Regions from separate parts of the Endozoicomonas lisbonensis genome, predicted to be linked through region 1. Evidence: predicted binding sites of a transcription regulator. Region 1 holds the regulator's gene; each other region holds the start of a gene.

The links. The regulator sigma-54, encoded in region 1, starts transcription at its own class of promoters, with help from an activator protein. The targets are predictions, from matches to a motif close to TGGCACNNNNNTTGCTNT.
Region 2: the regulator sigma-54 is predicted to act here: its motif matches at 2,376-2,393, upstream of glnK (P-II family nitrogen regulator).
Region 3: the regulator sigma-54 is predicted to act here: its motif matches at 2,500-2,517, upstream of V5J35_RS05020 (CmpA/NrtA family ABC transporter substrate-binding protein).

What each region holds. Positions count from the first base shown of each region.
Region 1 is NZ_JBEWTB010000002.1:1,559,259-1,567,570, reverse strand. It holds gene mgtE (magnesium transporter) at 1-728, opposite strand, end outside; gene V5J35_RS08000 (HPr family phosphocarrier protein) at 740-1,009, opposite strand; gene rapZ (RNase adapter RapZ) at 1,009-1,866, opposite strand; gene V5J35_RS07990 (hypothetical protein) at 2,048-2,329, shown strand; gene ptsN (PTS IIA-like nitrogen regulatory protein PtsN) at 2,356-2,808, opposite strand; gene hpf (ribosome hibernation-promoting factor, HPF/YfiA family) at 2,908-3,213, opposite strand; gene V5J35_RS07975 (RNA polymerase factor sigma-54) at 3,420-4,901, opposite strand; gene lptB (LPS export ABC transporter ATP-binding protein) at 5,099-5,824, opposite strand; gene lptA (lipopolysaccharide transport periplasmic protein LptA) at 5,829-6,431, opposite strand; gene lptC (LPS export ABC transporter periplasmic protein LptC) at 6,412-6,999, opposite strand; gene V5J35_RS07955 (KdsC family phosphatase) at 7,075-7,602, opposite strand; gene V5J35_RS07950 (KpsF/GutQ family sugar-phosphate isomerase) at 7,599-8,312, opposite strand, start outside.
Region 2 is NZ_JBEWTB010000002.1:1,908,458-1,916,769, forward strand. It holds gene V5J35_RS09565 (sulfite exporter TauE/SafE family protein) at 1-462, shown strand, start outside; gene V5J35_RS09570 (ammonium transporter) at 527-1,777, opposite strand; gene glnK (P-II family nitrogen regulator) at 1,900-2,238, opposite strand; gene V5J35_RS09580 (hypothetical protein) at 2,543-3,448, opposite strand; gene V5J35_RS09585 (accessory factor UbiK family protein) at 4,017-4,277, shown strand; gene V5J35_RS09590 (hypothetical protein) at 4,634-5,563, shown strand; gene V5J35_RS09595 (YifB family Mg chelatase-like AAA ATPase) at 5,775-7,295, shown strand; gene rpoH (RNA polymerase sigma factor RpoH) at 7,408-8,262, opposite strand.
Region 3 is NZ_JBEWTB010000002.1:895,272-903,583, reverse strand. It holds gene V5J35_RS05025 (ABC transporter permease) at 1-949, opposite strand, end outside; gene V5J35_RS05020 (CmpA/NrtA family ABC transporter substrate-binding protein) at 994-2,322, opposite strand; gene V5J35_RS05015 (MBL fold metallo-hydrolase) at 2,595-3,953, shown strand; gene V5J35_RS05010 (hypothetical protein) at 3,975-5,447, opposite strand; gene V5J35_RS05005 (cysteine hydrolase family protein) at 5,651-6,208, opposite strand; gene V5J35_RS05000 (protein kinase domain-containing protein) at 6,488-8,077, shown strand.

The sequences.
Region 1 (8,312 bases):
TTGCCTTTGTCGCTGATGACCGGGGCGGAAACAAGGTCCTGTCGTTCGAATATCTGGGCGACTTGTGTGTCTTCGGTATCTGCGGGTATGGGAGTAACGTCGGTTTGCATGACTTCGTAGACGGTGGCAGAAGGGTCTGTCGTCAGCAATATACCGAGAGGCAAAGAGCCTATGTATTCATCCCGGCGGTTTACCACCAGCAGGCTGTCGGTCATTTCAGGGATTTTCTCGTGTCGGCGCAGATAGCGCAGCACCACATCGACCGTATTGCTGGGGCGAATAGTGATCATGTCGGTGTTCATCAGCCCGCCAGCGGTATCTTCCGGGTAGGACAGAACCACTTCAATCCGCTGTCGGTCCTGGCTGTCCATGGAGTCGAGCACCCTGCGGGTGATGGTGCCGGGCAGTTGTTGCAGCAGGTCTGCAATGTCGTCTACATCCTGACCGTCAGTGATGGCCTTAAGCTCGGCAATGTTCATCCGGTCCAGAAAGAACTGCCGGACTTCGTCGCTGAGTTCCTGCAGTACATCACCTTCCTGCTCCTGGTCGATTAAGCGCCAGAGCAGGCTGCGGAGTTTGGGAGGGGAGGATTCCAGCAGGTGTGCTGCATCAGCCGCCGGAAGGCTGTTGAGCATGCGCCTGAGTTCCGGTGAGACGCCGTGTTCCAGTGCCTCGTTGAGCTCTTTAAGCTCCTTGTCTCCGATACTCAGTTGCAGTTGCTGGACCATATTGCACGCCTTTACTCACCTTCTTCAAAATAATCGTTGATCAGATTGCACAGTGCGTCAGCTGCTTCCTGCTCGTCTTCACCGTCAAACGTCAGGTCAAGGATGGTTCCCTGACCTGCAGCCAGCATCATGATCGCCATAATGCTTTTTCCATCCACTTCACGACCGTTCAGACCGACTTTAACCTGACTGATAAAGTTGGAAGTGGTCGAGACAAACTTGGATGCTGCACGAGCGTGCAATCCAAGTTTGTTGATGATGGTCGCTTGCGTCTGGATCATTATTTGGATAGCTCCCTGTGTCGAACCTGAACCCGGTCAAACCGTTCGCTGAACCAGGCTCCCAGCTGTTCACTAATATAGACTGAGCGGTGTTGTCCGCCGGTGCAGCCTATGGCAATAGTCATGTAGCTGCGCTGGCCGGATTCAAACCTTGGTAACCATTTTTCCACGAATTGCTTCAGGTCTTCAAACATCTCCGTCACCATGGGTTCTGCGGCAAGGAAGTCCTGAACCGGCTTGTCCCGTCCGGTGTATTGCCGGATGGATTCATCCCAGTATGGGTTAGGCAGGCAGCGAACATCAAATACATAGTCAGCATCCACCGGCATACCGTGTTTAAAACCAAAGGACTGAATCATCAGGGTCATGCTTTTGGTGCCATCACCAATGACCTTGTGGCGAACCTGTTCATGAATTTCATGCACGGACAGTGGCGATGTGTCGATGCGAATATCAGCCTGTGCCGCCACGGGTCCCAGCAGGCTGGTTTCCAGGTCTATGGCTTCGATCAGTGATACCTTGTCATTCGTCAGAGGATGCTTGCGGCGGGTTGAGCTGTAACGCTTCATCAGGCAACTGCTGTCAGCGTCCAGAAACAGCACCTGGCAGTCGATTCCCTGGTGTCTGAGTTTTTTCAACAGTCTTGGAAAATGCTCCAGGGCTCCGGGAACATTACGAACATCGATGCTGACTGCCATTCTGGGTGGCTCGTTGGCTCCTTCGCTAAGCTGTTCCGGTAGCTGGCTGAGCATGGTGGCTGGCAGGTTGTCGACACAATAGTACCCCTGATCCTCAAGGGCATGGAGTGCTGCACTTTTTCCTGAACCTGAACGGCCGCTGATGATAACGAGTTTCATGGGGTTCCCTTTTTGCGGAGCTTTTTATTAACGGATAACAGGTTTTAATGGTTGAATAATAGAGGAACTCAACGAGATTAAAACCTGTTTCTTTATTTCAAGGATAGGTAATACCGGCAGCCTTTTCATGCAGAGTGAGATCAGATAGTATAGATTCGGAAAATACGTAGGAAGTACAATAATGACAAAGTCAGCCGCCGTTTTTCTCTTCACTCTTCTGTCCGCTTCTGCCCAGGCACTTGAAATAGAATCCAGCCGGACGTTTGCGGGTACTCAGCTCATAACGCTCAATGCTTCCGAAGAACATAAGCTGTATGGGGATGTTGAAGCTCAGTGCAATCTCTACGATAAACGAAACCGGATCATTGACACCGCAAATGTCATTTTTGACCAGTCAGCTGTTGTTCTGAGGCTGAACAGTTTTCGCTGGGCTGTTCGTGTAGATTGCACCTTTCCCGGTTAAACCGCCTGGTTGAACCAAACAGACCGTCAGACCGGTGCTGTCAGTATCTGATACAGGTTTTCCGAAGAGTTAGCTGACCGGATCTGACTGAGCAGGTAATCATCGGTGAAGCGCTGGGCCAGGGCTTTCAGGATATCCAGATGTTCCTGAGTGCTTTCTTCAGGGACGATCAAAGCGAAAATCAGGTCAACAGGCTCCCGGTCCACCGCGTCAAAATCGACGGGCTCTGACAGGCGAATGAACAGGCCGGTTGGCTCCGGGCAGGCTTTGGAGCGGCAGTGAGGCAGTGCAATGCCGTTGCCCAGTCCGGTGGTACCCAGTCGTTCTCTGTTGATGAGGTTGTTGAACAGGTCCTTGGCATTGATAGCGGGAACATGTTCGCTGATCTGTTCCGCAATAGTTTCCAGGATTTTCTTTTTGCTGACCCCTTGCACACCATGGAGGGTGCGTTCGGGGGTTAGAATGTTTTTAATAATCATACAACGATTGGAAGACTCACAGGGTGCGAGTGCAAAAAAAGAAGCCGCTGACTGAATGGACGTCGACTGAAAGCCAGGGGCCTTCAGTCGGTTGTGGATTCAGCCTCGGGCTCCCTGCATGCGATCGAGCGTCTTTTCCTTGTGTTTTACCAGCTGTCGGTCGATTTTATCTGACAAATCGTCAATAGCCGCGTACATGTCATCGGATTCAGCGGTCGCATTGATGTCAGCTCCACGTATGTGCAGGATCGCTTCTGCCTTATGCAGTAGTTTCTCTACGCTCAAGGTGACCTGTACATTAGTGATGTGATCGAAGTGAGCTGCCAGGCGGTCGAGTTTTTTAGTGACATAGTCTTTCAGAGCTTGAGTCACCTCTACATGATGTCCACTGATGTTGACTTGCATGTAACGCTCTCCTGCTGATCCCGTTTGGAGACAGTGGCCAGTTCCCGGGATTTTCGAACTGGTCTGTTTAGATTCTATCACCGTTAACAACATTGGTGCTGTCCTGAAGCAAAAAAATACAGGATTTTTACCTTAAGACTCTGTCCGAATAATTCCTGCTATAAGTTTTATAGTTCAGGCACTTATCGTTACGCACTCTATGTGACTTACACCAGGCGTTTGCGTTCATTGGAAGGGGGTATATGCATCGACTCCCGATATTTGGCGATGGTTCGTCGGGCTACTTTTATACCCTGTTCTCCCAGTAAACCGGCAATTTTGTTGTCACTGAGCGGCTTTTTCGGATTTTCATCCTGAACCAGCTTTTTGATCAGCGCGCGAATAGCAGTGGATGAACACTCTCCGCCGCTGTCTGTGCTGACATGGCTGGAAAAGAAATACTTCAGCTCATAGACGCCTCTGGGCGTATGCATGTACTTCTGGGTCGTGACCCGGGAAATAGTTGATTCATGCATATCCACCGCTTCAGCGATGTCCGCAAGCACCAGCGGTTTCATTCCTTCGTCGCCCTGTTCCAGAAAGCCCTGCTGGAAGTTAACGATCTTGGTAGCCACTTTCAGTAATGTTTCATTACGGCTTTGCAGGTTTTTCAGAAACCAGCGGGCTTCCTGCAGCTGGTTTTTCATAAACTGGTTGTCGCGGCTGCTGTTGGCTCGCTGGACCATTGACGCATAACTGTTGTTAATACGAAGGCGAGGCAGTGACTCAGAATTCAGCTCGACCACCCAGCGCTCTTTAATTTTTCGAACAGAGATATCCGGTGTGATGTATTCCGGTTCAGTTTGATCCACTTCAGAGCCGGGCTTGGGATTCAGGCTCTGTATCAGGCCCAGTGCATCCTTGAGCTGATGCTCTTTCATCCGGGTGCGGCGCATGATCTGGCTGTAATCCCGGCTGCCCAGGGCTTCCAGGTGATGGTCAATCAGCTTTTGGGCTTCGTGAATAAAGGGGGTTTGTGAGGACAGCTGAGCCAGTTGTACGGACAGGCACTCTTTCAGGTTTTCACTGCCACAGCCAACCGGGTCAAACTGCTGAATACGCCGCTGCATGACTTTCAGCTCATCAAAATCGAGTTCTGCAAGCGCCGGGTCCAGGGCAAGGCTCTGGTAGATATCGTCCAGTGACGTTGTCAGATAACCATCAGGGTTCGTGGCTTCGATGATCGCTTCGCCCAGCAATCTGTCAGTATCTGTCGTGGGGGTCAGGTTCAGTTGCCATTGCAGGTATTCCTGCAGAGACTCGGTGGTCCGGGAGCGGTTCAGCGGATCAAACTCATCGTCACTGCCTGACGGCATGCTGGAGTAGATTTCCTCCCAGCCGGAATCGACGGGCAGATCGTTTGGGATGCTTTCTGACCATTCGGGTTCCTGAGACTCTGAGGATGCCGGTGGCTCCTGGGCATTGAGGTCAACCAGTTGCTCACCTTCAGCAGCGTTACTGGCTTCCTGGTCGCGGCTCTCCTGATCCTGAATGGCCTCTTCGCTTTCCAGCATCGGGTTGGATTCCAGCACCTCCTGGATTTCCTGTTGCAGGTCCAGTGTCGAAAGCTGTAACAGGCGAATGGCTTGTTGCAGTTGCGGTGTCATCGTCAACTGCTGACCCATTTTAAGCTGTAGAGAGGGCTTCATAGGGCAACCGTGTACCTTTTACTGTGAAAATGCAGTGTTCCAGGTGACGAAAACTGCATTACATTATCGTTTGCACATTGTCGTTTTGAGATGCATTCCGTGTCACCGGATTATAAGCACAGAATATTAATAGTGAAAAGTAAAACTGGCATGAAGCCGGCGTGGGAAGAGGGAGACTCTTCCCGGAATGTGGCTGGCTACAAACTGAACTGATGGCCCAGGTAAACGTCACGAACCTTCTGGTTGCTCAAAACGGTCTGGCTGTCACCTTCAGCAATGATGCCACCTTCGCTGACGATATAAGCCTTTTCACAGATATCCAGTGTTTCACGAACATTGTGATCGGTGATCAGTACACCAATGCCACGGCCTTGCAGTTGTCTGACAATCGCCTTGATATCTCCGACCGAGATCGGGTCAACACCGGCAAATGGCTCATCAAGCAGGACAAAATCAGGGTCGGTAGCCAGCGCCCTGGCTATTTCCACCCGCCGACGTTCACCGCCCGACAGGCTCATGCCGGCGCTGTCGCGGATGTGGCCTATGTTGAACTCATCCAGCAGTGATTCCATCTTGTCGAACTGCTGCTGTTTATTGAGGTCTTTGCGTGTTTGCAAAATGGCAAGGATATTGTCTGTTACCGACAGCTTGCGGAATATTGAGGCTTCCTGTGGCAGGTAACCAACACCAGCCCTTGCCCGCCCATGCATGGGCTGGTGAGTCAGGTCTTTGTTGTTAATGCTGACTTTGCCACCATCAGCTTTTACCAGGCCGACAATCATGTAGAAGCAGGTGGTTTTACCTGCCCCGTTAGGTCCCAGCAGGCCCACAATCTGGCCGCTGTTGACGGCCAGAGAGACGTCTTTAACGACCTTTCTGCCTTTGTAGCTTTTACTGAGGTGTTCTGCCTTTAGCGTAACCATCAGGTTATTTCTTTTCCTGTTGCTCGGGTCTGGGCTGAATGACCATCTGTACTCGTCCTTCGCCCTGACTGTTGTCCAGACCTTTGGCGTTGACTTTTTGCTGCTTCAGGTCGTAATCGATGCGTTCACCCTTGAACGAGTCACCTTTCTTTACGAGCTGGGCCTGACGGATCAGATGGATTTTTTCATCCAGCACTTTGTAGTCAATAGTATGTCCCCATGCCTGCAACGTTCCCTGGGCATCGGGCTGTTCTTCTTCGTAGTAGGCACGTTTGTTAATGCCCTCGGCAACAATCTTCCGCACTTCCTGGTTTTCGGTGTATACCGTTACGACATCGCCGGTGATTCGGGTGCTGCCCTGGGTCATTACGACATCGCCCCGGTAGACTGAAACACCTTTTTTGTTATCAATATCTGCCGAGTCGGACTCGATTTCGATGGGCATTTCCCGATCCGATGGCAGCGCCATGGCCAGGGTGGGCAGTAGCAGGAAGATACCTAAAATTGAACGTATAGTTTTTTTTGCATTACGTTCAGGCTTTTTATTCCGCTTAAGCTTTTTGTTCGGCTCAAGCTTTTTATTCTGCTCAAGGCTGTTTAGGTTCATGGAATCCTCGTACCCTTGATTTGAGTTTAACCAGACTGTCCTTGTAGAACGCTTCCATACCGATGGCTCTGGTACGACCAGTGTCGTTAGTAATCAGGACCGGACGGTCTGTTACAGCAAGACTTTGCTCAGAGTATATGGTGATAAAATCGGTGTCCATACGTACCTGACTGCCATTGCTGGTGTCGGTCTGGATCATGACTACGTCGTCCCAGAGTTCAATATCCTGGTCTCCGGGCAGCAGTTTGCCGTTCAGGGCATCGGCTATCATGGGTTTCTGTGGGTCGCTGTAGCTGCGCAGATGGGGCGTTTTGAGCAGGGTGGTGTCATTATGCGGATAGTGAGTAATGGCGTTGGAAGTCAGCTCGTATTCCAGCGTTCCCGTTTCATTGAACTGGGTAATGGTGGCGTCTACTAGATAGTAGTCTGCGTTTTCCTGTATTTCAGGCTGACGGTTCTGTCCTGTAACATGCAAACCACCGTCGTACGACCAGTAGCCTATGCCAACCATGGTCATCAGCACACAGGCAACTAACAGATAGCTTTTGTAAGAGCTGGTTATAGGCATCAGGTGTTTGGTTCCTGTTGATAAAGAAGCCAGCCACTCATGGGCTGGCCCCGAATTACAATAAGTTAACGATTATTAAAGGTATTCTGCCAGCATCGGCTCCAGCTTACCCTGGGCATCAAGGATAAAGTCACAGAATTCCCTTGCAGCGCCCAGACCTCCATGGTTATCGGTCACTGCCTGTGCATGTTGACGGACAAATGGGTGCGCATTGATCACTACGCAGCCAAAACCGACACGGCGGATAACGGGCAGGTCTGGCAGGTCATCGCCCAGATACGCAATTTCATCCATGCTATAGTGCTCGGTTTCCAGCAGTTCATTCAGGGCATTGATTTTATCCTCACGACCCTGATACAGAAAATCGACCCCCAGGTCACTCGCACGCTTTTCTACAAACGTCGAACGTCGTCCGGTAATGATGGCTGTTTTGATACCTGCCTGTTGCAGCATTTTCAGGCCGTGGCCGTCCAGTGTATGAAAGCATTTCAGAGCTTCACCCTGTTCGCCAAAAAACAGCTTGCCGTCGGTCAGTACGCCATCAACATCAAAGACTGCCAGACGTACTTTGGCAGCAGAAGGCTTCAGGGAAGAATCGATCATACAACACCTGCTTTCAGTAAATCGTGCATGTTTATGGCGCCAACGGGCTGATCGTTGGCATCGACACAGATCAGGGCGTTGATTTTGCGGTCGTCCATGATCTTCAGGGCTTCGGCAGCGAGGATATCGGGTGAGATGGTTTTGCAGTGACTGGTCATAACATCATCAATGTCCGTCAGGCGCAGGTTCACACCTTTATCCAGGGCGCGGCGCAGGTCGCCGTCGGTGAAGATGCCTACTACTTTACGGTCTTCGTTCACAATGGAGGTCATGCCAAGCCCTTTGTGGGTCATTTCCAGCAGAGCTTCACTGATCTTGGTCCCCTGAGTCACTTCCGGAATGCGTCTGCCGCTGTGCATAACGTCTTTGACCTTCAGCAGCAGACGTTTGCCCAGGGAGCCGCCCGGGTGCGAGAAAGCAAAGTCTTCAGCGGTGAAACCCCGGGCTTCCAGCAGGGCTATCGCCAGTGCGTCGCCCATCACCAGTGCGGTAGTGGTACTGGAGGTTGGAGCCAGGTCCAGCGGGCAGGCTTCTTTGTCGACACCGGCATTCACGTGTGCGTCAGCGGCACGGGCCAGAGAGGAATCCGGGTTACCGGTCATGCTGACCAGTGGTGTTCCCATCCGTTTCAACAGAGGCAGAAGAGTAACCACCTCACTGGTTTCGCCGGAGTTGGACAGGGCCAGAACCACATCTTCAGACGTTATCAT
Region 2 (8,312 bases), 350 kb from region 1:
GTTTTCTCTCTGGCCAGTATGGTTTACAAGGATATGAAAGGTACAAAAAAACAGCCTGAACAACGAGAGCAATCAGACATCCATACTAAAAAAGGAATAATGGATTATATTCAACCGGCTCTGGCAGGTGCTGGCTCCGGAGTTGTTATTGGCGCTACGGGTTTTGGTGGTGGCGTGCTGCTGTTGCCTATCCTGACGGTGTTACTGCGGGTTAATATCAAGCAGGCCGTTGGTTCTTCTATCGTTATCGCCCTGCTATTGTCTTCACTCTCTGCCCTCACCTACAGCGGCGGGGGGCAGGCTGATATGGTAACAGCGTCCATCCTGATAGAAGGCTCACTGATAGGAGTACCTGTGGCAGGCAAAATGGTCAAATTAGTATCTGGCAAAGCACTGCACAGACTGACTCTCATTCTGATCACCCTGAGTGCTTTAATGATGATGTCCAGCGCTCTTGGTTAACATCCCATTAATCATAAGTCCCCAGTCATCCCCGTCAAAACCGGGGATGACTGGATGCTTCAGATTACTGCTTTCCGGTAAACTCCGGATAGGCTTCCATACCGCATTCAGTAATATCTGCGCCTTCATACTCTTCTTCTTCAGTAATGCGCAGGCCGATGATAGCCTTCACCACACCCCAGACTATCAGTGAGGCACCGAAGACCCAGGCAAAGATTGAGGCGATACCCAATAGCTGAGCACCAAGTGTTGCCTCACCATTGGTCAGAGGTACTGCCAGCAGTCCCCAGATACCCACAATACCGTGTACAGAAATGGCACCGACCGGGTCGTCCAGACGCAACTTGTCGAGGGCAACGATAGCAAACACAACCAGTGAGCCACCGACAGCACCGATCAACGTAGCAGCCAGAGCTGTTGGCGTCAGAGGTTCTGCGGTAATCGCAACCAGACCAGCCAGAGCGCCATTCAGGGCCATGGTCAAATCAGCTTTACCAAACAGCAGTCGTGCAACAATCAGAGCAGCAATAACACCACCTGTCGCACCGGCATTGGTGTTAACAAAGATCTGGGCGACAGCGTTAGCGTTTTCAACATCAGAAATTTTCAGCTGTGAACCGCCGTTAAAGCCAAACCAGCCCAACCACAGAATAAAGGTACCCAGAGTCGCCAGAGGCAAGTTGGCACCCGGCATTGGGTTAATGGAACCATCTTTGCTGTACTTGCCCTTACGAGCACCCAGCAGCAGAACACCTGCCAGTGCAGCAGAAGCACCCGCCAGATGAACAACACCTGAACCTGCGAAATCCTGGAAGCCGGCTTCATTAAGGAAACCTCCACCCCACTTCCAGAAACCCTGAACGGGATAGATAAAGCCGGTCATGAACACTGCAAACAGCAGGAATGACCAGAGTTTCATTCGTTCAGCCACTGCACCAGAGACAATGGACATAGCGGTCGCGACAAAGACAACCTGGAAGAAGAAATCTGAACGCAATGAATAGTAAGGTGCATCGTCGCCGCCGGCAGTCACGGCTTCAACCGAATTTTCACCGCCAATCAATGTACCGAGTACTGGCAGAATGCCACCTTCATTGGTACCCGGATACATAATGGCGTAACCACACAACAGGTACATGGTGCAGGCAATGGCAAACAGGGCAATGTTTTTGGTAAGAATTTCTACGGTGTTTTTCGAACGCACCAGGCCAGCTTCCAGCATGGCAAAGCCAGCCGCCATCCACATGACCAGTGCGCCCGACATCAGAAAATAGAATGTATCGAGTGCATACGACACCTGAGCAAGATTTTCCACGAGTCCCCTCCTCGAAGGAATTCACAATATTGTTCTTTTGCTGTGAACGTATTTTTCAGGTGAAAAACAACGACCGTTACAGGCTGATTAAAAGCTATTTATTAGTAGCCTGACGACGTCTGTCAGATAGCGTCTTCACCGGTTTCGCCGGTTCGAATACGAATCGCCTGCTCCAGCGTCGTTACAAAGATTTTGCCGTCACCGATTTTGCCAGTGTTTGCGGCTTTGGAAATAGCTTCAATCACCTGATCCAGCAGGTCATCGGAAATACCCACTTCAATCTTCACCTTGGGCAGAAAGTCAACAACATACTCGGCTCCACGGTACAGTTCGGTATGACCTTTCTGGCGACCAAAGCCTTTTACTTCCGTCACGGTAATACCCTGCACGCCAATTTCTGATAATGCTTCACGAACATCATCCAGCTTGAAGGGCTTTATAATGGCTGATACCAACTTCATGCATCTCTCCCGGGTCTAGTTAGCTCTTGGGTAAAAATAAGCAGCTAGCCTGACTAGCTGAAACAGTGAGGAGGGAGCTTAAGTCTACGACTTTCGCCATGGACGGTTAAGCCCTGCCTCATAAATTTATTCTTGTTAATGCAGGTGTTGTGCCAACTTATCCCAGTCAGAGTCATGGCTGTCAGCCGCCGATTTTCAGGGCATCCCCGGTCATCGCACTTTTTGCGTGCATCGTCTTTTTATAAGTTTCATAAAAATGCACCAATAAGGTGCAAATACCCCCTCTCGTTTTCCTTCAGAATTTCTAATGCCTGATATCTTCCGCTTGAGTTTCATCGCTATACAAGTAAGTATTTTCTGTCTCACTGTTTTTATATTTTTCATGCAATAAAGCAGGATCACCAATAAAGTGTTCAAATTCAAAAAAAGTTAACCCGTTCACCTGAAGGCAACCAAACGTAAGGGATTCATCACCACGGTTACCCCCACTCTTGCAGAACCGGCCTATCGGGCAAACAGGAGAATCCCCCATGCAGAAGGCTCCTGATGGTGGCTTCATGGTAATCGATTTAACACTGACATAAGTTGAGTTATTGTCAGGTTTCCAGAGTGGATGAAGTAGAAAATAAACGGTTCGACGTGAATCATCCAGCGTATACATGATTGACATGCACTGCCTGGCTTTCAGGTGTGCCAGTCCGTATTTATATAAAGCAATCCATTGTAAAGTCACATTATTCTTCCGCATATCTGCACCATCTTTGATATGCATGGGCAGCCCAGTTAGTACGATAGAACTATTTAGTGACAAACCCATGTTGCTACGGTCATCCAGGTGACTGATTTCGAGTACGTCATCACTCACTTCCAGTTTATTTTCTTTCGAAAAATGACATTCCTTTGTCAATGTAAACTGCTTAAGGTAAGCGTCAGGATCACCAAACGTTTCCTTTAAGTGATTATGTTTTCCTTCGGTTGTCTGGATGGGACCAAACAGGACGGGCGATTGGTTGCTATCACGACACATCATGCCCAGTGGCTCGAATTGACCTATGCATAATTCTTTACTTTCAGTTTCAGGGTCGGTGCCGACAATAAAATGGAAATCTGAGGTGAAAGCCAGCTGGACGGCATAAGCCCTGTAATAGAGCCATGTAGAATATTTGATACCCTTAATCATTTTAAATGGATGAACCCAGAAAGAGGCCATTTTTTTTCCGGAGTTGTCAGGTTCGGAGTGTAACATCACCGACATACACTGCTGTTCTTTCAGATGGTCCAGTGCATACTGATACAGACACGGCAACCAATGCATACCCAAATACGGCAATTCCAGCTCACCTGATTCATTTGTTTCCAGTTCTACCCAGGGGCAGGTTTTGAGTCTGGAGACAAAGCCTTCTGACAGTTCATCACTATCGACTACTTTTGTATAATTCTGGCAGTTCTCTAATTGGGGTACCCATGCGTACCCAGATGGTGAAGCGGCAAATAATATTGTTACCATGCACCAGCATAAACAAAACCGTTTTTTAACAACCAGAATTTCGCGGACATTTATCAGTAGAGAGACTGAACCGCTTGACTTGTCAGCGTAAAAACAGTGCATAAGTTCGGGCTGCCATATTTAAGAGATATTCAGGTTGACTGGATAATAGCCCCGGTATCGCATCTCTGCCGATTTTGCAGCTACTGAGACATACCTTGAATCTTGAAGTCACTTTGCTTACAGTCAGGACAGCTAGCCATACACAACCAATAAGCAGTCAGGAACCCCCATGATCGACAAGGCAGCCATCATCAATAACATTGCCAGCCGGGCAGGCCAGATGCTCAGTGCAGAGAAAAGCAAAACCGCTGAAGATATTGAGCACAATATAAAAGCCCTGGTCAGCAGTACAATGACCCGGTTTGAGCTGGTGTCTCAGGATGAATTCGATGCCCAGATGGCCGTTTTACGGCATACCCGTGAACGCCTGGAGGCACTGGAGAAAAAAGTGGCTGAGATGGAAACTGCACTGGCAAAAAAGGTCGAATAATCCGAACTCAATGATTCCGCCAGTATCCGATTCCATATGGCCACAGGCGCCAGCACGGCGGGAGTCGTTAATTTCTTCGAGAAAGGTCATTAAAGGAGCAGGCTTTAAAACAGCCTGTTTTTTTATGCGTAAGCCCTGAATACTGGCTAAAGCCGCAACAATAAGACCAGTAGCGCAGTTAATAGCAGTGTTTTCTAGTGCCTTCGGCAAATGCGAGGAGGGATCAGACCCAATACGCTACCGGCCAGATAGCTGTCATATTAGCACTGTGGAAAAAATATAAATGTAAGAAAAAAATCCTTAATCAACTACTTTTATTTAGGGCTTCTTATCAGCATGTCTAAAGGTACGTTTGTATGGTGAATCAGAACAGTTTTTCAGTGCTTTACTTGAAAAAGTACCTAATGGTTATTTTGTTTTGCTCGATGACCATTTCTCAGGCAGCGAGCGCTGGAGACCCCACACAAACATATGGTACGAGACATAGGGACAGCAACGCTATAATAGTCTGGTTGCTAGTGTCAGGAAGTTTTTTACTTGGTTATTCCGTCATTCCCTGGCTAGGCCAGTATTATGTTTCGATACCAAAAATAACCTATAACGAATATTACTCAAACGGAAAACTCATACTTGAACCTGAAATTTCCAGAGATGGATATACGACGATGATTTGGTTTTTAGCATCGCAAAATACCAAACGTGCCATCTGTGAACCAATTACCTTGATCAATGCACCAGAGTTTGATTCCCATAAGATAAGGAAAAAATGTAATCAATGGCTTAGCCAAAACAGCATATCCTTTCCCCATGATATCGCAGGTGTAACCATCGACAGACTCAATACGCTTCTCTTACCCAAACTGGTTTACCACCCGAATGAAGATCGTTTGGATTTTCTGGTTACCGACGTGACCTATGTAGATTATGACAACAGGCTATTCCAGAAAATTCCTGAAGTTTGCAATGTCGACAACCTGTGGGAACGCCACAACATTTCATTTATTAATTCATATAAAAAATCAAACAAAAGCTTACTTTTGTCCCATGAGTATCCTTACATTAATAAGAAACAGGAAGCCAGAAGCACATCAGAAAGGCACTCTTATCACATTGCGATTCCCGGTTTATTGCGCCTGCATGATCAGGAAGGTGATTATTATATAGCGACAAAAAAATCGGGAACTGATGCCACCCTGTGCTACTGGAAAATTAATAGCCACTGGAAACAACACTGCAAAACAATGCGCCTCGACGAAGCCGGTACTCCAGAGAGTGTTGTTCAATAAACAGTCCGGAACGAATGTCATCAACATGGAGAGGTAAACTTTTCTAATTGTTTTCCCCATCCTGGGTGAAGTTTGGAGGAACCGTCCATTCAGTAATAAATATTCGGTAATAAGGTCATTAGAATCACCCCTGTGCGCACGTGGATTCACTGCTATTCTTTCTCCCCATTCTGCTCACAAGACTAACAACAAAACAGAGGCAACTCTCTTCGTGTCCAAAATTGCGGTTGTTCATACTCGTGCCAGAACCGGACTGGAGGCACCGCCTGTCACGGTTGAAGTCCATCTTTCAGCCGGGCTTCCCGCCCTTAATATGGTCGGGTTACCCGAAACTGCTGTGCGGGAAAGCAAAGACCGGGTACGCAGCGCCTTAATCAACAGCGGCTACGAATTTCCAACCAGTCGCATTACGGTGAACCTTGCACCAGCCGATTTACCGAAGGAAGGCGGTCGCTTTGATTTACCCATCGCCCTGGGAATTCTGGCGGCTTCAGGCCAGTTGCCTATGGACACCCTGAATGGTTATGAATTTCTGGGAGAACTGGCACTGACCGGCAAATTGCGTCCGGTTACCGGCTCATTACCCGCCGCTATTGCCGCCCGTAAGGCATCCCACCGGCTACTTCTACCAGACGACAGCGCACAGATTGCCAGCCTGTGTCGAGAGGCCGAAATAATTGGGGCAGAAGACCTTTTACAGGTCTGTGCGCATCTGACCGGACAGACTCTGCTGGAACCCGTCACAGCACAGCTCAATAATAACGAGGCAATTGGCTACCCGAATCTGTCCGATGTAAAAGGCCAGCAGCAGGCAAAGCGGGCGCTGGCAACCGCAGCTGCCGGTGGACACCACCTGTTGTTGTTTGGTCCACCGGGAACCGGAAAAACCATGCTGGCCAGTCGTTTGCCCGGACTCCTGCCAGAGCTGTCTGATGACGAAGCCCTTGAAGTGTCGGCGATACATTCGCTGTCATTACAACAGCAGCCTGTCACCTGGAAACAACGCCCTTTCAGGAATCCACACCATACGTCTTCTGCTGTTTCTCTGGTAGGCGGTGGCTCTCACCCACGCCCCGGTGAAATCTCTTATGCACATCAGGGCGTTCTTTTTCTGGACGAGCTGCCTGAATTCCAAAGGCTGGCTCTGGAAGTATTACGCGAACCACTGGAAACCGGAGAAGTAGTGATTGCACGGGCCAGAGGGCAGGCAACTTTTCCCGCCGCCTTTCAGCTGGTGGCCGCCATGAACCCCTGCCCCTGTGGCTATCTGGGGGATACCCGGCGAAGCTGCGAGTGTTCGCCAGAGCAGGTGCGTCGTTATCAACGCAGAATATCTGGTCCGTTGCTAAACCGCATAGACCTGCAGATTGAAGTCGCTTCCCAGAATGCCGCAACACTGTTCCAGCACAACACAGTTGATGCGGAACACTCCACGGAATCCGTCAGACAAACAGTGGTTAAAGCCAGAAACCGACAGTTCCAGCGACAGGGTAAAACAAACGCCCGCTTGTCAGCCCGGGAAATCAACCGGTACTGCGCTTTGAATAAAGCTCAGCAAACATTTCTGACCAACCTGTGCGACAAGCTTGGGTATTCAGCCAGAGCCGTACATCGCATTCTCAGGGTAGCGCGTACACTAGCCGACCTGGATGAACAGGAGTCTATTCAGAAAAATCATCTGGCAGAAGCGATTCATTACCGGAAGCTGGATCGGGAACATCCGAAAAAATAGTTTCAGGAAACGTTTCAGACAGGAGAATAGTTCAGGGGCAGGAACGTCAACCACGCGCAGGCGGGGATCCACTGTTCGTGGTGGGTTCCCGCCTTCGCGGGAACGACTGTATTCAGGCTGAAATGGCGTTTTTTACTTTTTTCATCGCATTCTTTTCAAGCTGACGAATACGCTCGGCAGAAACGCCGTATTTATTGGCAAGCTCATGCAATGTGGCTTTTTCTTCACTGAGCCAGCGTTGCTGCAAAATATCCTGACTGCGCTCATCAAGCTGTGCCAGTGCATTGCGCAGCATGTTAACGGATGATTGCGACCAGTCGCTGTCTTCCAGCAGAGTAGCCGGATCGTGGCTTTTGTCTTCCAGATAGTGAACCGGAGCCTGATAAGCCTGATCATCATCGTCAGCCGCATAGCCGTCAAAGGCAGTGTCCTGCCCCGCCATACGACCTTCCATTTCCCGCACGACATTAGGTTCTACACCCAGATCACTGGCAACGGATTTTACTTCGTCGTTGGTAAACCAGGACAGGCGCTTCTTGGAGCTGCGCAGGTTAAAGAACAGTTTGCGCTGAGCCTTGGTGGTGGCGACCTTAACAATTCGCCAGTTTTTCAGAATATATTCGTGAATTTCCGCTTTGATCCAATGCACAGCAAAAGACACCAGACGCACACCCACTTCAGGATTAAAACGCTTGACCGCCTTCATCAGGCCAACGTTGCCTTCCTGAACCAGGTCAGAAATGGGCAGACCATAACCGGTATAGCTTTTGGCAATATGAACGACAAAGCGCAGATGTGACATTACCAGCTGCCGGGCAGCTTCAAGATCATTCTTGTAGTAAAGGCGACCAGCGATGGATCGCTCTTCTTCAGCAGACAACACAGCAATGCTGCTAACGCCCTGCATGTACGCTTCAATATTGCGTCCTGGCACTAACATATCAACTGGTTGAAGACTGGTTCCCATAATCAACTCCACTGGAGTGCAATACAGGCACTCATCTAAACATTCTGACT
Region 3 (8,312 bases), 660 kb from region 1:
GCATTGAGCGATCGAGGAGAAAGCCAATAAAGCCAATAACAAAAACCGCCGCCATAATCCGGCTCAGAGATTGTGAGCTGCCATTCTGAAACTCATCCCAGACAAACTTGCCAAGCCCCGGGTTCTGCGCCAGCATTTCTGCCGCAATCAGTACCATCCAGGCAACTCCCAGCGACAGTCGCATACCGGTGAAGATCATGGGTATGGAAGCCGGTAGAACAATTTTCTGAATATGCTTCAAGGGCGGTAGCCGCAGAACCTTGCTGACATTGTTTAAGTCATTGTCAATGGATGCGACACCGACTGCCGTATTAATCACCATGGGCCACAGGCAGCACAGCGTGACCGTGATCATTGAATTAAGGAGTGCTTTCGGAATGACCGGGTCCGGTGTCGCATACAATGCACTGACGACCATGGTCACCAGGGGCAGCCAGGCCAGGGGAGAGACGGGTTTGAAGATTTGAATGATGGGGTTGATTGCTGCATTCAGTGTTTTGCTGAGTCCAACGGCAATGCCAAGGGGAATGGCGATTAAAGCCGCCAGTAAAAAACCGCTCATGACGGTGATCAGGCTGGTGCCAATCTGGTCTAAAAAGGTTTCTTTGCCAGTATAAGCCCGGATTTTGGGGACATAAGATGGGTTCATGGCGACGCGGTCGGCATTACGCTTTTCCTGTCGTTCATAGAATGCCTGTTCTTTTTCCCGTTCCGTTGCGTGTTCCTGATACAGAGTGCCAAACTGTTGCAGGACATGACCTGCGTTGGGAAACTGTCCCAGTGACGTATTAATGTTTTGTGCGGCAATGGTCCAGAGCAGCAGAAACCCCAGTACACCGACAACCGGAGCAATGACTGACCTGAGGTTAAGTAACAACGGACTGAGTAAACGGGGCAGGGAACCCGCTGCCCTGTCGGCTTTGCCTGCCATTGGTGTGGTGGATGCCATAATAATCCAATTCCTTGCTGAGATAGGCTTTCCCTTAAAAACTCCTAGAGGGTTTCACCCTGTTTCAGGCCAATAGAGAACTTATTGATGTACTCATTAGGTTTAAGGCCGCTGTAGACAATGCCATCTATAAAATGGGTCTGAGGGGAACGGAAACCGTCTTCACTGGCAAAGTCTGGAAAGTCCTCAATGCTTGCCAGTTTTTCGGCAACCAGTGAACGGGCAGCGGCTTCATAGATATCCGGACGATAGACTTTTTTCGCAGTCTCGAAATACCATTCGTCACTCTTGTCTTCCGCAATCTGCCCCCAGCGGCGCATCTGGGTCAGGTACCAGATGGCATCGGAGTAGTAGGGATAAGTGGCGTTATAACGGAAGAATACGTTGAAATCAGGCACAGGACGTTTGTCGCCTTTTTCGTATTCAAAGGTGCCGGTCATGCTGTTAGCGATCACTTCATAGTCGGCACCGACATAGTTTGACTGTGACAGAATCTTAACGGCTTCAGGCCGGTTGGCATTGTTGTTTTCATCCAGCCACATGGCTGCCCGGATCAGCGCCCGGGTAAGGCGGATCGTTGTGTTGGGATACTTTTCAGCAAAGGCTTCCGTGATGCCAAATACTTTTTCCGGGTTGTCTTTCCAGATTTCATAGTCAGTGACCACCGGTACGCCGATGTTTTTAAAGACAGCCTGCTGGTTCCAGGGTTCTCCCACGCAATACCCGTAAATGGTGCCAGCTTCCAGGGTGGCAGGCATTTGTGGCGGTGGTGTCACGGACAGAAGAGCGTCGGCGTTTATCTGTCCAGAAGTATCGCCTTTGTGAGGAGCGTAAAATCCGGGATGAATACCGCCGGCTGCCAACCAGTAACGCAGCTCGTAGTTATGGGTGGAAACCGGAAATACCATACCCATGTTGAACGGCTTGCCTTCTGACTTGTATTTTTCCACAACCGGTTTCAGGGCATCGGCCTTAACAGGATGCTGTGGTCGTCCATCTGCCTGTTTGGGAATGTTGGGTTTCATCTGCTCCCAGATCGCATTGGATACGGTGATGCCATTGCCATTCAGGTCCATGGAAAAGGGCGTGATGATACGCGCTCTGGTGCCATAACCAATGCTGGCAGCAATAGGCTGGCCAGCCAGCATGTGGGCGCCGTCAAGACGGCCATCAATAACGCCATCAAGCAATACTTTCCAGTTAGCCTGCGCCTCAATGGAGACGTATAGCCCTTCGTCTTCAAAAAAACCTTTTTCGTAGGCAATGGCAATAGGCGCCATATCTGTAAGCTTTATAAAGCCGAACGTCAGCTCTTCTTTTTCCGGCCAGCCCGGTTCCTGAGCGTTTGCTGAGGCGGCAATGACGCCTGCCATAATCAGACTTCTGACAGCCAGCTTTTTCAACCAGTTCATTATTCTTCTCCCTGAGTTATTGTTGGGTTTAAACCTGATCATTCAAAAGCTGTGCCAAAATTTATGCAGCCTTCTTATGAGGGTTTTGTGTAGTTCCGGTTAAATAATGCACGGTAAATGTGCGTTTTTTTGCCGGTGAGAGTAATCCTTGTGCAAACCGGGTCAGAATTGAAAATCTGTTCTGTCTCTGATAACCGGGCTGCGATAAGATCGGGACAGGCTGTGGGAGAAAAATGATGAAGCTACAGTTTCTTGGCGCAACAGGCACCGTCACCGGGTCGAAGTACCTTGTTGAATTCAGTGACCGGAAAATTCTGGTGGACTGCGGACTCTATCAGGGCATCAAGCAATACCGGCAAATGAACTGGAAGGATTTGCCAGTAAAACCGGGTGATCTGGATGCCATTGTCCTTACCCATGCTCACCTTGATCACAGTGGCTATCTGCCTCTGCTAGTCAGGAAGGGGTTTACCGGGCCGGTTTATGCAACGCCCGGAACCTGCGAGTTGTGCAAAATCCTGTTGCCTGACTCCGGCTTTCTGCAGGAAGAAGATGCCCGCTATGCTGCCCGGCATGGTTTTTCCAGACACAGTTCACCTCTGCCTCTGTATACAGAAGAAGATGCCCTGCAGGCATTGAAGCAACTGAATGCCGCCAGTTTTGGTGATATTCACAAACTGTTTGATAACGTCACTGTCAGGTTCCGGCCTGCTGGCCATATTCTTGGAGCGGCTTCTGTTGAGGTATTTGATGGTAGTCGTTTACTGGTGTTCTCCGGAGATGTCGGTCGTCCTGATGACCTGATAATGTACCCGCCAGAGCCTCTGAAGCGGGCTGACTATCTTGTTGTAGAGTCGACCTATGGTGACAGGGAACATCAGAAGGTGGATGCTAAAGATGCCATTGCTCAGGTGATTACCTCGACCGCCAGAAACGGTGGCTCTGTCCTGATTCCTGCTTTTGCTGTTGGCAGGGCGCAGATGATCCTGCATCTGCTGGAGTGTTTAAAAGCTAAGAACCGGATTCCTGACCTGCCAGTTTACCTGAACAGTCCCATGGCGATTAAAGCGACAGAAGTCTTTCATCGTTTTCACGAAAGACACCGGCTGACCAGAGACGACTGTGAGCGTATTGATGCCATGACCCGCTATGTGCGAACCGTAGAAGAGTCAATGAAGCTTGCGGCGCAGAACTACCCGGCGATTATTGTATCCGCCAGCGGAATGGCAAGTGGTGGCAGGGTGTTGCACCATCTTAAGCAGATGCTGCCTAATCATCGTAATACCGTTTTATTTGCCGGTTATCAGTCTATGGCAACCCGGGGGGAGAAACTGGTACACGGTGCCAGCAGTGTTCGTATTCACGGGCAGGATATTCCTGTGAAGGCAAGGGTTTGTCATTTTGATGCCTTCTCTGCTCATGCTGATGCCAACCAGATTGTCGAGTGGCTGCGCAGCATCCGGACACCACCGCAGCAGGTGTTTGTGACACACGGGGAAGCTGATGCGGCTTCGGCAATGTCTGAGAAAATCAGTCGGGAACTGGGCTGGAATGCCCGGGTTCCTGAGCTGGGAGAGCGGGTTGCGCTATAAGTGGCAGGACAACCTTAAGCCCTAAAGTGCAGATGTAGCCTGATATCGACTCAGGGCATTAGTGATTTTCTCAAACAGGCTAACGGTTAACTCCAGTCCCTGCCCTTTTACCCCCACTATCTTTGGGTTCGAAAGCTTCTGGTTAAGGGTAGGGTTTGATGAATCGCAAATATTAAAAATGCTTGCATTTATGTTGCAAACCTTAACCCCCAGCAGCCAGACCAGGTTGCCTTCCAATAAAAAATTTGTAGCGGGAGGGAGCTGAGGTACCTTGGTGAGTCTGATGTCGTTTCTGATACGGTTTTCCATGGTTGTCAGCTGGTTCTCGTTAACAACTTCAAGGGTCGCTGCTTCAAAGACAGGGTTTATCATTGGGGCATCGTAGAAAGAGTCACCAGCGGCTATCAGCAGACCTTTTTTTCCTTTTAGAAACTGCTTCTTAAGCAGAAGGCTCAGTAGCAACCGGGCGGCAGTGCCTTTGTTCAGGGCAACTCCATTGAAGCTGTAGTAGAGGATATCGTTCGTTGTTTTATAAAAAAGTGCTATGAATTGCATCATGGGGAGCGTATTAAACGGCCCTGTGATCAATGGGCTTCCCGAATTTTTGCGTGTGAGTATTATGGGGAGCCTTGTTTTCGAGCCACTTGAGTGATAGTGGTTACTAATCACGAAACTAGAAAGGACATTGGGCAATGCTTTTAAATCGTCCTCGCGCCACTGGTCAAGAGCGGCATTGATTTCTATAAGATCCGGAACTGTTGCAAAATCATCAGATGCCAACTCAATATGACCACCACCACCTGTTATGATGGCCCTTGCGGCAGGTAATTGGTATGTGATGTTATTCCCATAAGGCCCATCTGCCTCTGCCTGAATCGTTCTGTGGGGGCGCTCAAACGACAGGTCAGATCGGGCAGTATTGTAGAAAAGGTAAATGTTAGGATGCTCCCTGATGAACGCGTCAAGACGATCCAGTATTTTCTGCTGGTTTTCAGGGCTGTCAGATAGATTGTCTAAAGTGGGAGGGGGCAGGAAATGTATCATTACCCCATCAATATCCAGTTCAAGAATCAGAACAATATCCGGATGGCTTTTTAGCCAGTTATCAAGCTTATTCAAAGTGGTATTCAGACGGCCACTCAATTTTTCAAAATGAACATCTCTGAAAAAAGGTACAGCTTCTTGGGATTCCTGGTCATAATCCTCTTCTTCCGAGCTGAAGTCTTGATCGTTAAAGTTCTGGTGTTGAGGGAGCTGATTTTTTTTATTACCCCTTGGAACAGCTTTTATGCCCGCTTCATAAGGCTCAAACAGAGGTGATACAAATAATTCAATGGTTTGCTTTAGAAGCGTTTCAGGAGGGCTTTCCGATATGAATGCCGGATAATTCCGGAGCGTTCGCTCTGATAAAATCCCCCCTCTTGCCGAACCTGATAAAGAATAACCAGAGATCGACAGAATGATCAGCGTGAATAAAACGTACGCTGTACGCATGATATTCCTTCCTTTTTTGACTGTATGAATATTCAATCAGAAAATTTAGCAGCAAAGTCAGGAAGGGGTTAACTGAGTCATTGAAAATAATTCATTTTTTAAGAATGGTATGTTGTCAGCAGAATTCGGTTAAGTGATTATCGAGTCAGGGCTATTTCCACTGGCACAGCAGGTTTTCAACGCTTGTTAGCTCAATCTGATGTTCAAAGCGTGCAAAAAGAGTTTTTTTTAACAGCCATCTGAGTTTCAGCTGTTGAGCCCGCTACACCATCGGTGACCACAATCGTTCGATAATGCTTATCAACAGATGCTAATACTGTTGCTAACACACAGTAATTGGTTTTTACCCCGGTAAAAATTAGAGTATCAGGTTGTCGTTTGTCCAGTAACTCTGTGAACGCATTACTTTCAAAGGCTGAATAGGTGGTTTTCTCCACTACATTCGCTGGAGGAATAAAGCGTAACAGAGGGTCAATAAGATCGAACATTTCGCTATTCAGTGATCCCAGAGTACTGCTTACCCACTGTCGATAACATTCCTGCCATAAAGCTCCGGTCATCTCTTCTCTGTCTGGTTTCACGTAACGCGTAAATACAGTGTTCTCTGGCTGGAGGGCTGTGATTTTACCCACAACAGGGATAATTGATGGGAAGTCAGGGCAGAAAAAAGTACCCGGTTCAGCAAACATCCGCTGCATATCAATGGCGACATGAAACGCGTCATCGGCAATTGCACCAAAACGAAGTTGATTAACCATCATAAGAGAAGCCCGGCACATGATTCTCACTATTATATCAAATCAACTGAAGCGGCATTATGTCTGATTCGTCTGCTGAAGGAAGTGGGTTGGCGATAATGGAACAGGCATATGAGCCAGGAAGCAGAGGAGTTTTTTACTGTTTGTGATCGTAGTTGACTGGTACATAAGTCATAACTGTAGCTGAATGAGAATCATCGGTTTCAGGCCCGTATTTAAAAGTGAAAATAAGTAAATATAAAGGTCAGACTCAGTCTAGACTATGCCCACAATTTTGAATAAATGTTAAATTTACCGGTTGGCGGTGTCTCTATGCTGTTCGAATGGACTGTTTCCTTAGCTATAGCATTCTCCGGTGGTTTGTTTCCGGTTGAGGAAAAAAGAATACTGGAGCCAATGTTATTGCTTGCATTCGCCTATGTACATTCGACTCCTGAAGAAGTGCATCAGGTATTCATTGACACGACAGACCTGGATTATTACCAGGAACCAGAACTGCCGCCAGAAGATGGGATATTGAGCGAATATGAAAAAGCGTTACAGGAATGGTCCAGATCTTATTCTATAGATCAGAACCTGAGCTTTGAAAACCAGTTTCCCGATAGAGAGGTAGATGAGGAATCACGGAAAGAGAGGCTAGATGCTCCCGGGAGGCTCGGCAAGGTAGCTGTTTTATGGTTCCCTGATTTTAACAATTTATTGCGACAGGCTCCTGATGGTGAGGCAAGCAATGACGACACCAAAAAAGAAGAAAGCAATGAAGATAAACAGGATGAATCCGATGCAGATGAAGAAACCCAGTCTGAGGATGATAGTGGTCAGCCTTCGGGGGAGCCTGCCTCATTGAGTACACGGGTTGCGGCACGGATTGCAACGATGCGCAGTACTGCAAAACGACTCGGATCTGGCACTTATGGAGAGGTTTTTTTGGGGGCTCTGAACCAGGACGGAAAGCGAATAAGAATTGCTGCCAAAGTAATGAAAAAGCCCGGGAGGCGTGCCTTTCATAATCTGGACCGTGAAAGACGGTGGCTGCAAGTGCTTGATCACCCTGGCATTGTCAAGCTGATTGCCTATGAATCAGACGAAGTCAGAAATCTGGTGATTTATCTTGAGTATTTGCCTTACGGCTTCTATCAGCTGATTGTTAGTAAGGAGCCAGCTCAGAAGTTTACAGGGCTAAATAACAATGTGTTATCAGAGAAGGGATTAATCAATGTTTTCTTCTGTCTCCATGAAGTTCTGAGGTATCTGCGGCGGTGGGACATTATGTATTTTGACCTGCATAGTGGAAACCTGCGTTTCAATGAGAACGGCACCTTGAAGCTGATTGATTTTGGCCTGTTGTTGCAATATGACAAAAGTGAGGGGTTCTCCGACGCTGAAAAAAGCTACTACCTGGCACCGGAGATTCGTGCAGGACAAGAAGTGACGACTAAAGGGCAATTATTTAGCTTTGGTCTCTTAATGATACAATTGCTACACAATAAGTATATTGAGAACTCTCCCGAGGTTCAGGAATACATAGATAACAAGCGTCCAATGGATCAAAGTGAATTGCTTCGAAAGATGATTGTTTGCTGGGGTGAAGATATTGTTAGTGAGTACGCGTCATTACTAGATGATATTGGCTTCCCATGTTGCGAGTCTGACCCAGATAAGCGCCCTGATTTTGATGATGTGTCCACTATGCTGGATGAAATAGCAGATGCCATTGACCGAATAATGGATCCGGAATTTACACCTTCAGGCCTTATAGAGTTTGAGGGAGAGGCGAAAAAGGTTATTGAAGGTCATGGTAAGGATGTCGATGCCTATCCTCCTGTCAAGAAGCAAAGGCTGGAATATGATCAGATAGTCCCCGGATACTAAAGTCGATGGTGTGTAATACCAATCGCAGTTATTAACTATTCTATTGCGCTGACTTTTCAGCCGGTTATCCAGCGTTGGCGATCGTCGCCATAGCTAAGGCTATGACTCCTCACGCCGTCTTGTCTAACCGGCGGAAAAGTCATGCTCATGACGAAGCTAATAACTTTGATTGGTATAAATCATCCCAAACCTGTTTTAGCATCATAGTCCGGTGGCTGAAAAATAATTATTAACT